DNA from 2 places in the Streptomyces sp. NPDC044033 genome. Region 1 is predicted to be linked to the other one. Evidence: riboswitches for the same ligand, from Rfam matches in the RefSeq annotation. Region 1 holds a riboswitch; the other holds the start of a gene.
What was found. A riboswitch is a leader RNA that binds a small molecule or an ion and turns the genes downstream of it on or off. The one in region 1 is predicted to bind thiamine pyrophosphate.
Positions count from the first base shown of each region.

Region 2: linked by a shared signal. The riboswitch ahead of thiO (glycine oxidase ThiO) and the one ahead of AC07AB_RS19840 (thiamine ABC transporter substrate-binding protein) in region 1 are both predicted to bind thiamine pyrophosphate.

Region 1 is NZ_JBWKFF010000010.1:204,970-210,654, forward strand. It holds gene AC07AB_RS19830 (phosphatidate cytidylyltransferase) at 1-505, shown strand, start outside; gene rlmN (dual-specificity RNA methyltransferase RlmN) at 586-1,692, shown strand; TPP riboswitch at 1,715-1,819, shown strand; gene AC07AB_RS19840 (thiamine ABC transporter substrate-binding protein) at 1,815-2,897, shown strand; gene AC07AB_RS19845 (ABC transporter permease) at 2,993-4,633, shown strand; gene AC07AB_RS19850 (ABC transporter ATP-binding protein) at 4,634-5,662, shown strand.
Region 2 is NZ_JBWKFF010000045.1:9,841-15,525, reverse strand. It holds gene AC07AB_RS39510 (thiazole synthase) at 35-871, opposite strand; gene thiS (sulfur carrier protein ThiS) at 874-1,098, opposite strand; gene thiO (glycine oxidase ThiO) at 1,095-2,300, opposite strand; TPP riboswitch at 2,298-2,410, opposite strand; gene AC07AB_RS39495 (NAD(P)/FAD-dependent oxidoreductase) at 2,575-3,804, shown strand; gene AC07AB_RS39490 (Rv2175c family DNA-binding protein) at 3,971-4,336, shown strand; gene thiE (thiamine phosphate synthase) at 4,516-5,292, shown strand; gene metF (methylenetetrahydrofolate reductase [NAD(P)H]) at 5,453-5,685, shown strand, end outside.

The sequences.
Region 1 (5,685 bases):
GGACTATCTGCGCGATGTCACGGCGGGCATCTTCGCGGCGTTCTACGTGCCCTTCCTCGCCACTTTCGTGGCGTTGATGCTCGCCGCGGACGACGGCGCGTGGCGGGTGCTCACCTTCCTGGTGCTGACGGTCGTCAGCGACACCGGTGCGTACGCGGTGGGCTGGAAGTTCGGCAAGAACAAGCTCGCGCCGCGCATCAGCCCCGGCAAGACGCGCGAGGGCCTCGTCGGCGCGGTCGCCTTCGCGATGGTGGCGGGCGCGCTGTGCATGCAGTACCTGATCGACGACGGGACCTGGTGGCACGGGCTGCTGCTCGGCTGCGCGGTCGCGGCCAGCGCCACGCTCGGGGACCTCGGCGAGTCCATGATCAAGCGGGATCTCGGTATCAAGGACATGGGCACGCTGCTGCCCGGGCACGGCGGGATCATGGACCGGCTGGACTCCCTGCTGCCCACCGCGCCGGTGGTGTGGCTGCTTATGGTGATCTTCGTCGGCAGCGGCTGACCTGCGCTTTTCCCGGCCAGGGGTTCGTTGTCCACAGGGCGGCGGACCCCTTTCCGGTTGTCTGCCACACTGGATGGACCATGCCTGTACCCGGAGAACTCACTTTCGTCGCGCCGCGCGGAGCCAAGAAGCCGCCGCGGCATCTCGCCGACCTCAGCCCCGCCGAGCGCCGCGAGGCCGTGGCAGCGATCGGCGAGAAGCCGTTCCGCGCCAAGCAGCTGTCGCAGCACTACTTCGCCCGGTACGCCCACGACCCGGCGCAGTGGACCGACATCCCCGCGACGGCGCGCGAGAGGCTGGCGGCCGAGCTGCTGCCGGAGCTGATGAGCGTGTTGCGGCACATCTCGTGCGACGACGACACCACCCGCAAGACGCTCTGGAAGCTGCACGACGGCACGCTCGTCGAGTCCGTGCTGATGCGCTATCCGGACCGGGTCACCATGTGCATCTCGTCTCAGGCGGGCTGCGGAATGAACTGCCCGTTCTGCGCCACCGGCCAGGCCGGCCTGGACCGGAATCTGTCCACCGCCGAGATCGTCCACCAGATCGTCGACGGTATGCGCGCCCTGCGCGACGGCGAGGTGCCCGGTGGTCCGGCCCGGCTCTCCAACATCGTCTTCATGGGGATGGGCGAGCCCCTGGCCAACTACAAGCGCGTCGTGGGCGCCATCCGCCGGCTCACGGACCCCGAGCCGGACGGGCTCGGCCTCTCGCAGCGCGGCATCACCGTCTCCACCGTCGGGCTCGTCCCCGCGATGCTGCGCTTCGCCGACGAGGGCTTCAAGTGCCGCCTCGCGGTCTCCCTGCACGCCCCCGACGACGAGCTGCGCGACACGCTCGTGCCGGTCAACACTCGGTGGAAGGTGCGCGAGGTCCTCGACGCCGCCTGGGAGTACGCGGAGAAGTCCGGCCGCCGCATCTCCATCGAGTACGCGCTGATCCGCGACATCAACGATCAGGCGTGGCGCGGCGATCTGCTTGGGAAGCTGCTCAAGGGCAAGCGTGTGCACGTCAACCTCATCCCGCTCAACCCGACGCCCGGCTCCAAGTGGACCGCGTCGCGTCCGGAGGACGAGAAGGCGTTCGTCGAGTCGATCGCGGCCCACGGCGTGCCCGTGACCGTGCGCGACACACGGGGCCAGGAGATCGACGGGGCCTGCGGACAATTGGCCGCTTCCGAGCGCTGATATGGTGCTTTCGCACAATTGAACAATCCGACAGGGGAGCGCACAGAGCGCTGAGAGTGCGGCCCGGCCGCAGACCCTCGGACCTGATCCGGGTCATACCGGCGTAGGGAGTCAGCTCACTCATGAACAGCAATATCCGGCGTGCCATCGGCGCCGCTGCCGTCGGTGCCCTCGGCGTCGCCACGCTCGCCGCCTGCGGCGGCTCCGGATCGTCGGCGTCGGACGCCAAGACGGTCACCCTGGTCTCGCACGACTCGTTCAACGCCTCGAAGCCCGTGCTCGCCGAGTTCACCAAGAAGACCGGCTACAAGGTCCAGGTGGTCAAGAGCGGCGACGCGGGCGCGGCCGTCAACCAGGCGATCCTCTCGAAGACGCACCCGCAGGGGGACGTCTTCTTCGGCGTCGACAACACCCTCCTCTCGCGCGCCCTCGACAACGGCCTGTTCACGCCGTACGCGGCCAAGGGGCTGGACCGGGTACCGCACGACCTCCAGCTCGACGCGGCAGCGCACCGGGCCACCCCCGTCGACACCGGGGACATCTGCGTCAACTACGACCGCGCGTACTTCAAGGACCACGGGCTGGCACCGCCGCAGTCCTTCGACGACCTGGTCAAGCCGCAGTACAAGAACCTCCTCGTCACCGAGAACGTCGCCACCTCGTCCCCCGGACTCGCCTTCCAGCTCGGCACCGTCGCCAAGTACGGCGAAGACGGCTGGCAGAAGTACTGGAAGAAGCTCAGGAGCAACGGCGTCGAGGTCGTGGACGGCTGGGAGCAGGCGTACAACCAGCGGTTCTCGGGCTCCGCGGCAGGCAAGAAGGCCAAGGGCGACAAGCCGCTCGTCGTCTCCTACGCCTCCAGTCCGCCCGCCGAGGTGCTGGATGCGAAGCCGCAGCCGAAGGAGGGCCCCACCGGGGTCGCGACCGGCACGTGCTTCCGGCAGATCGAATTCGCGGGGCTGCTGAACGGGGCGAAGAACGCCAAGGGCGCCAAGGCGCTCCTCGACTTCCTGGTGAGCAAGGAGTTCCAGGAGGACATGCCGCTCCAGATGTTCGTCAAACCGGCGAACCAGGACGCGAAGCTGCCCGAGGTGTTCACGAAGTACGGCGCGAAGATCTCCGACCCCGAGACCCTGGCCCCGGAGCAGATCGCCAAGAACCGTGAGCAGTGGGTCAAGTCGTGGTCGTCGCTCGTCCTGAAGTAGAGCCCCCGGGCAACGCGCCGGACGGCACCGCTCCCGGCCGCGCGGCGGCGGATCGCCGGACCGCCGCGCGCGGGGCCGCGGCGCGGCTCGCGCTGATGGCCGTGCCGCTCGCGTTCTTCGCCGTCTTCTTCGCCTACCCCGTCGCGGCGATCGTGGCCCGGGGGCTGAAGGACGGCGGGCACTGGCAGTTCGGCCGGATAGCCGATGTGCTCAGCGACCCGCAGATCGGGCACGTCCTGTGGTTCACCACCTGGCAGGCCGCCGCGTCCACCGCGCTGACCCTCGCCCTCGCGCTCCCCGGCGCGTACGTCTTCGCCCGCTTCGACTTCCCCGGCAAGCAGGTGCTGCGCGCCGTGGTGACCGTCCCCTTCGTCCTGCCGACCGTCGTCGCGGGCTCGGCGTTCCTGGCCCTGCTCGGCCGCGGCGGACTGCTCGACGAGATGTGGGGTGTCCGCCTCGACACCACGGTCTGGGCCATTCTCCTCGCGCACGTCTTCTTCAACTACGCGGTCGTCGTACGGACCGTCGGCGGCCTGTGGGCGCAGCTCGACCCGCGCCAGGAGGAGGCGGCGCGGGTGCTGGGCGCCGGGCGCTTCGCGGCCTGGCGCAGGGTGACGCTCCCCGCGCTCGCGCCCGCCGTGGCGGCCGCGGCCCTCATGGTCTTCCTCTTCACCTTCACCTCCTTCGGCGTCATCCAGATCCTCGGCGGCCCGCGCTACGCGACGCTGGAGGTGGAGATCTACCAGCAGACCGCGCAGCTCCTGAACCTGCCGACGGCCGCCGTGCTCTCGATCACGCAGCTGCTGGCGGTGGGCGTGCTGCTCGCCGTGCACGCCTGGACCGTACGGCGCCGGGAGTCGACGCTCCGGCTGGTCGACGCGGCGCAGACATCGCGGCGGCCGCGGGGCGCGGGGCAGTGGGCGCTGCTGTCGGGGGTGCTGGCCAGTGTCGCCCTGCTGATCCTGCTGCCGCTGGCCGTGCTGGTGCAGCGTTCCTTCGACGGGCCCGACGGCTACGGCCCGGCCTTCTACCGTGCCCTCGAATCGGCCGCCGACAACGGCGGCACCTTCGTCGTCGCGCCGCTGGAGGCGATCGGCAACTCGCTCTCCTACGGGCTCGCCGCCACGGCCATCGCCGTGGTCATCGGCGGGCTGGCCGCAGCAGCCCTGACGCTACGGGGCGGGGCGAAGGGCGGGGCGAAGGGCACGGGCCGGCTCGTACGGGGCTTCGACGCGCTCCTCATGCTGCCGCTCGGCACCTCCGCCGTGACCGTCGGCTTCGGTTTCCTCATCACCCTCGACAAGCCGCCGCTGGACCTGCGGGACTCCTGGATCCTGGTGCCGCTGGCCCAGGCGCTGGTGGGCGTCCCCTTCGTCGTACGGACCATGCTCCCGGTCCTGCGCGCGGTCGACGCGCGGTTGCGGGAGGCCGCCGCGGTGCTCGGGGCGTCCCCGCTGAGGGCCTGGCGGGAAGTGGATCTGCCGCTGGTGGGGCGGGCGCTGGCGGTCGCGGCGGGGTTCGCGTTCGCGGTCTCGCTCGGCGAGTTCGGGGCGACCGTCTTCATCGCCCGGCCGGACAGCCCGACGCTGCCGGTCGCGGTCGCCCGGCTGCTGAGCCGGCCCGGGGAGATGAACTACGGGCAGGCGATGGCCCTCAGCACCATTTTGATGCTGGTATGCGCGGTGGCTCTGCTGGTACTGGAGCGCATTCGCACCGACCGTTCGGGAGAGTTCTAGATGGCCCTGCTGCGACTGGACGGCGTGAGCGTCCGCTTCGGTGCGAGGACGGCGCTGGACGCGGTGGACCTGGAGGTCGCCGAGCACGAGACGGTGTGCGTGCTCGGGCCGAGCGGCAGCGGCAAGTCCACGCTGCTGCGGGTCGTCGCGGGGCTCCAGTGTGCCGACGGCGGACGGGTGACGTTGGAGGGCCGGGACCAGAGCGGTATCCCGACGCACCGCCGGGGCGTGGGCCTGATGTTCCAGGACCATCAGCTCTTCCCGCAGCGCGATGTGGCCGGGAACGTCGCCTTCGGACTGCGGATGCGCGGGGCCGGCCGCACCGAGCAGGCCCGTACCGTCGCCGAACTCCTCGACCTCGTCGGCCTGCCGGGCGCGCAGGGGCGCGCGGTCGGCGCGCTGTCCGGCGGCGAACAGCAGCGCGTGGCGCTCGCCCGCGCGCTCGCCCCGCAGCCCCGGCTGCTGATGCTCGACGAGCCCTTCGGCCAGCTCGACCGGGGGCTGCGTGAGCGCCTGGTGGTGGAGCTGCGCTCTCTCTTCGACACCTTGGGCACCACGGTCCTCGCGGTCACCCACGACCAGGGTGAGGCGTTCGCGCTCGCCGACCGGGTCGTCGTCATGCGCGACGGGCGTGTCGCCCAGAGCGGCACACCGCTGGAGGTGTGGCAGCGCCCCGCCTCCGAATTCGTGGCCCGGTTCCTCGGCTTCGACAACGTCGTCGAGGCGGGCGTCACGGGTGAGGCCGCCGAGACGGCCTGGGGCAAGGTCCCGGTGCGCCGGGGCGCGCCACAGGGCGCGCGGCGGCTGCTCGTACGCCCGGCGGGGGTGCGGCTGGCGGGCGTACGGGACGGGCTGCCGTGCACCGTCGAGGCGCGCACCTTCCGCGGCGACCATGTGGCGCTGCTGCTGCGGCCCGAGAGGGGGCCGCAGCTGGAAGCGGCGTGCGCGCTGCGCGACGCGCCGGAGGCGGGCGCGCGGGTCGGTGTCGAGTTCGACGCGGACGAGGTAGTGGTGCTCAGCTCTCCGTAGCCCTCAGGCCGGCTTCCCCTGGA
Region 2 (5,685 bases), on a different contig from region 1:
CAGGGGCCGCGCGGGACGGCGGGCGTACCGCTGGTCAGAACGCCGGCCGCTCCGGGTCGAGCTCCGCCAGCCCGTCCATGGCCGAGGACGCCCGCGCGAAGTGCCGGCGCGGGATTCGGCCCGCGCGGTACGCGAGCCGGCCCGCCTCGACGGCGTGCCGCATGGCCGCCGCCATCAGCGCCGGCTCCTGCGCGCGGGTCACCGCCGAGGCGAGCATCACCGCGGCGCAGCCCAGCTCCATGGCGAGCGCGGCGTCGGAGGCGGTGCCCGCGCCCGCGTCCAGGACCACCGGGACGCCCGCGCGCTCCGTGATCAGCTGGAAGTTGTGCGGATTGCGGATGCCCAGACCGGAGCCGATGGGCGAGCCCAGCGGCATGATCGCGGCACAGCCCACGTCCTCCAGCTTGCGGGCGAGAACGGGGTCGTCGTTGGTGTACGGCAGCACGGTGAAACCGTCGTCGACGAGGGTCTCGGCGGCGTCCAGCAGCTCGATCGGGTCGGGCAGGAGGGTGCGCTCGTCGGCGACCACTTCGAGCTTGACCCAGTCGGTGCCGAGCGCCTCGCGGGCCAGCCGCGCGGTGAGGACGGCCTCGCCGGCGGTGAAGCAGCCCGCGGTGTTCGGCAGCACCTGGATGCGGTGCCGGGCGAGCACCGACAGCACCGAGCCCTGCACGGTCGCGTCCAGACGGCGCATCGCCACCGTGGTCAGCTCGGTCCCCGAGGCGAGCAGGGAGCGCTCCAGCACGTCCAGGCTGGGCGCACCGCCCGTACCCATGATCAGCCGGGAGCCGAAAACGCGGCCGCCGATGGTCAGCGGGTCCCCGGCCGCCGCGGCTTCCGGGGCCGCCGCGAGGAATGCGGTGTCGGTCATGGTCAGCCTCCCTGTACCGCGGTGAGGACCTCGACGCGGTCGCCGTCGCCGAGCGCGGTGGCCGGCCACTGGCCGCGCGGTACGACGCTCTCGTTGACGGCGGCGGCGATGCCGCTGTGCGCGGTGGTGAGCGTGGCCACCAGCCGGTCCAGGGTCAGACCGGCGGGGATCTCGCGGGGCTCGCCGTTGAGGGAGAGCCGGACGGAGGCGGGCGAAGAGGGCGTCATACGGGCTGCTCCTGAGGTGCGGGGGCCTGGAAACGCTGCGGGGAGAAGGGCAGGGCCGCCGCCGGGAGCCCGCCGCCGGCCAGCACCTCGGCCATCACATCGCCGGTGAACGGGGTCAGCAGCACGCCGTTGCGGTGGTGGCCGGTGGCGATGTGGAGGCCGGGCAGGGCGGACGGGCCGAGCAGCGGGGCGTTGTCGGGGGAGCCGGGGCGCAGCCCGGCGCGGGTCTCGACGAGCGGCAGCTCCGTGATGCCGGGCACCAGTTCGTGGGCGTCGCGCAGCAGCTCGTAGACGCCGCCCGCGGTGACGGTGGTGTCCCAGCCGAGCTCCTCGGTGGTCGCGCCCAGGACCAGCTCGCCGTTCTCACGCGGCACCAGGTAGACGGGGCCGCCGCGCACCACGGCCCGTACGGTCCGGGACAGGAACGGCGCGTACGGGCCGGGCACGCGCAGCCGCAGGACCTGGCCCTTGACCGGGCGGACCGGGGGCACCACGTGCTCGGGCACGCCCGCGAGGCGCGCGCTGTGGCTGCCGGCCGCCAGCACGGTCTGGGCCGCGCCGATCCGGGCGCCGTCGGCCAGCTCGGCGCCGGTCGCCCGGTCCGCCGCGACCGTCAGGCGCCGCGCCTCGGTCCGGTGGAAGACGACTCCGGCGCGCTCGCAGGCCACCAGCAGGGCGCGCGCGAGGCGCCGCGGGTCGGCCTGGTGGTCGCCGTCGACCCGCACACCGCCGCGGACGCCGGGCGCGAGCATCGGCTCCAGCCGGCGGCACTCGCGTCCCGACAGCCACTGCGAGTCGAGGCCGTACCGCTGCTGCAACTCGTGCAGTTCGCGCAGGTGGGCGCGGTCGTCGGCGTCGAGGGCGACGGCGAGCGTGCCGCACGCGCGGTAGCCGATGTCCTGGCCGCTCGCCTCGGTGAGCTCGGCCGCGAACGCCGGGTAGCGGCGGGCGGAGGCCAGGTTGGCGGCGAGCAGATCCTGTTCGCCGTAGTGCAGTTCGGTGACGGCGGCCAGCATCCCGGCCGCGACCTGGGCTGCGCCGCCGCCTGGCTCGGGGTCCGCGACGGCGGTGCGCAGCCCGCGCTGGGCAGCGCGCCAGGCGGTGACCAGGCCGATGATGCCGCCGCCGATGACGAGCACATCGAGAGTGCCGCAGGGCGCCGGGGGCGCCGACCCCGGTGGCTTTGACGGAGACGCGTGCATGGGTGTCCAGCCCCTCCCTTCGCCGGCATGACCCGGATCAGGTTCGTACGGTCGGAGGCCGTCCAGCCTCCCTCTCAGCCCGGTCCGCCCGGGCTCCCGCGAGTGCTCTACCCCGGTCACCCTAGTACGCGCCCCGAATCGGCCGAAAGGGAGTGTCCGATACGGAACCGCGCTCCTACAGGCGCGCAACCGGGCCGCCGCGGGCCCCGGTTGTGGTGGAGATCTCTCTGCGCGACGCTCCGGCACACCATGCCCGCAGCCATACAGTGAGCTGGTGAGCGATCAGACGAATACCACCAGTGACCGGCGTCGCGTCGTGATCGTCGGCGCGGGCGTGGCCGGGGTACAGACCGCCGTCGCCCTCCGCGAACAGGGCTGGGCCGGCGCCATCTCGCTGCTCGGCGCGGAGCCCCATCAGCCCTACGACCGACCCCCGCTCTCCAAGGCCGTGCTGCTCGGCAAGGCCGAGGGCTCCGCCTTCGAGGTGGACTTCGATTCCCTCGGCATCGACCTGCGACTCGGCCGCGAGGTCACCGGGCTGCGGCCCGCGGAGCGCGTCCTGGACACCGCCGACGGCCCCGAGCCCTACGACCGGCTCGTCATCGCCACCGGCGCCGAGCCCGTCGCGCTGCCCGGCAGCGAGGGCGTCCCCGGCGTCCACCTGCTGCGCACTCTGGACGACGCGGTGCGGCTGCGCCCGATCCTCGCCGACCAGCACGACATCGTGGTGGTCGGGGCCGGCTGGATCGGCGCGGAGTTCGCGACGGCCGCGCGCGAGGCGGGCTGCAAGGTGACCGTCGTGGAGGCCGCGGAGCGGCCGCTCGCGGGCGCCCTCCCCGCGGAGGTCGCCGTCCACATGACGCACTGGTACGCGGACTGCGGCGCCGAACTGCTCACCGGCGCCCGGGTCGTCTCCGTCTCGGAGGGCAGCGTGCTGCTGGACGACGGGACCCGGCTGACGGCCGGCGCGGTGGTCGTCGGGATCGGCGCGCGCCCCGCGACCGGCTGGCTGGCGGGGACCGGCATCGAGCTGGCGGCGGACCGGTCCGTGGTCACCGACGAGCGGCTGCGCGCCAGCCTGCCGGACGTCTACGCGGTCGGCGACTGCGCCTCCTTCCCGTCCGCCCGCTACGCCGAGCGGCTGCTGGTGCACCACTGGGACAACGCGCTCCAGGGACCGCGCACCGTCGCCGCCAACATCGCACGCGGCGAGGCCGAGGGGCCACTGTACGACCCGGTGCCCTACTTCTGGTCCGAGCAGTTCGGCCGGTTCGTGCAGTACGCGGGGCACCACGCCGCCGCCGACGAACTCCTGTGGCGGGGTGACCCCGCCACCGCCGCCTGGTCGGTGTGCTGGCTGCGCGAGGGCGTCCTGGTCGCGCTGCTCGCGGTGGGCCGCCCCCGTGACCTGGCCCAGGGGCGCAAGCTCATCGAGCGCGGCGCGCGGCTGGACCAGCGGCAGGCCGCGGACCCGTCGGTGCCGCTGAAGTCCGCGACGGTCTGAGGGGCTGAGAGGCCGGCGGCCTGAGGGACTGAGGGCCCGGTCTCGGCCTCCGGGCGGGCCGGCGCGTGTCCCGGGCGGCGAGCGCCCGGCCGGGACGCGACACGGGCTCCGCGCCCTCGGGCCCTCCCGGCTACCGACTGTCAGTCCTAGATGGCAGGCTTGTCCTGTGACCGAGATTGACGCAAAGACCGATGCTCTCGTCCCCGCCTGGCTCAACCTGCCCGACATCGCCGAACGGCTCGGCATCGAGGTGACGCGCGTCCGGCAGCTGGTCAAGGAAGGCCAGGTGATCGCGGTGCGCCGTGGCGAGAACAGGGTGCTCCAGGTGCCCGCCGACTTCATCGGCGACGCCAAGGTCGTCAAGGGCCTGGCCGGCACCTTGACGCTCCTGCGGGACGACGGCTTCAGTGATGTGGAGATGCTGGAGTGGCTCTTCACCCCCGACCCGACCCTGCCCGGCACGCCGGCGCAGGCCCTGCGGGAGAATCGTGGCACGGAGGTGAAGCGTCGAGCCCAGGCGCTCGCCGTCTGAGCACACCGGGCCTGGGCGCTCGCCGCCCGACCCCCGCCGAATACGCCGCTCGCCGGCTGATCCGTCCGTAGGCGCATCAGCCCGCAGCCGCACATCAGTTACATGTCCGACCGTCCGGTGTACGGGCCGGGGCCGCGCGCCACGGCCCGTACACCGCCGACCCGGGGGGAAACCGCCGCATGTCCGCCACAGGTGCCACAGACACCACCGATGCCGCAGGACTCCTGGACGCCGCAGCGGGCTCAGCCGCGACAGGCACCGCCGGGGCCGGGGCGACCGGCGCCGTTCCTGCGGCCCGCGAGGCTCAGGCGACCGCGCGGGAGCGGCTCGCCGACGCCCGGCTCTATCTGTGCACCGACGCGCGCAAGCGCCAGGGCGACCTGCCGGAGTTCCTCGACGCGGTCCTCTCCTCGGGCGTCGACATCGTCCAGCTGCGGGACAAGGGCATGGAGGCGGGGGAGGAGCTGGAGCACCTCGCGGTCCTCGCCGCCGCCGCCCGCCGCCACGGCAAGCTCGTCGCCGTCAACGACCGGGCCGACGTCGCGCACGCCATCGCCTCCGACGTGCTGCACCTGGGCCAGGGCGACCTGCCGGTGCCGGCCGCGCGGGCGATACTCGGCGCGGACGTGCTGATCGGCCGCTCCACCCACGCCGAGTCCGAGGTGGCCGCCGCGGCCGTCGAGCCGGGTGTGGACTACTTCTGCACCGGCCCCTGCTGGCCCACCCCGACCAAGCCGGGCCGGCCCGCCCCGGGGCTCCCACTCGTGCGCTACGCCGCCTCGCTGGCGCCCGTACGCCCCTGGTTCGCGATCGGCGGCATCGACGCCTCGAACCTGGACGAGGTGCTGGCAGCGGGCGCCCGGCGGGCCGTCGTGGTGCGCGCCATCACCGAGGCCGACGACCCGGGAGCCGCCGCGGCCGGTCTCGCCGAGCGCATCCGCGGATACGGAGCGTGAGGTCGCGAGGCGGCGCGCGACCGCCCCGAAGGCCCGCGGGTGTCCAAGGGGTGGACAAGATCGTGGCGAAAGCTCGGCTGAGGCTTGGTGAAAGCTTGCCGAAACGGTCATAACGCGAGACAGGGTTGGGGGCCCGACAGACCCCGGTTAACCTGCCCGTATGGCCCTTGGCACACCTTCCACCAGGACAGACCGCGCACGCACGGTGCGTGACCTGCTCGCCTCCGGTGAGCGGTCCTTCTCCTTCGAGTTCATGGCCCCGAAAACCGAGAAGGGCGAGCGGACGCTGTGGAACGCCATCCGCCGGGTCGAGGCGGTCGCGCCGACCTTCGTCTCCGTGACCTACGGCGCGGGCGGTTCGTCCCGTGAGGGGACAGTGCGGGCCACCGAGCG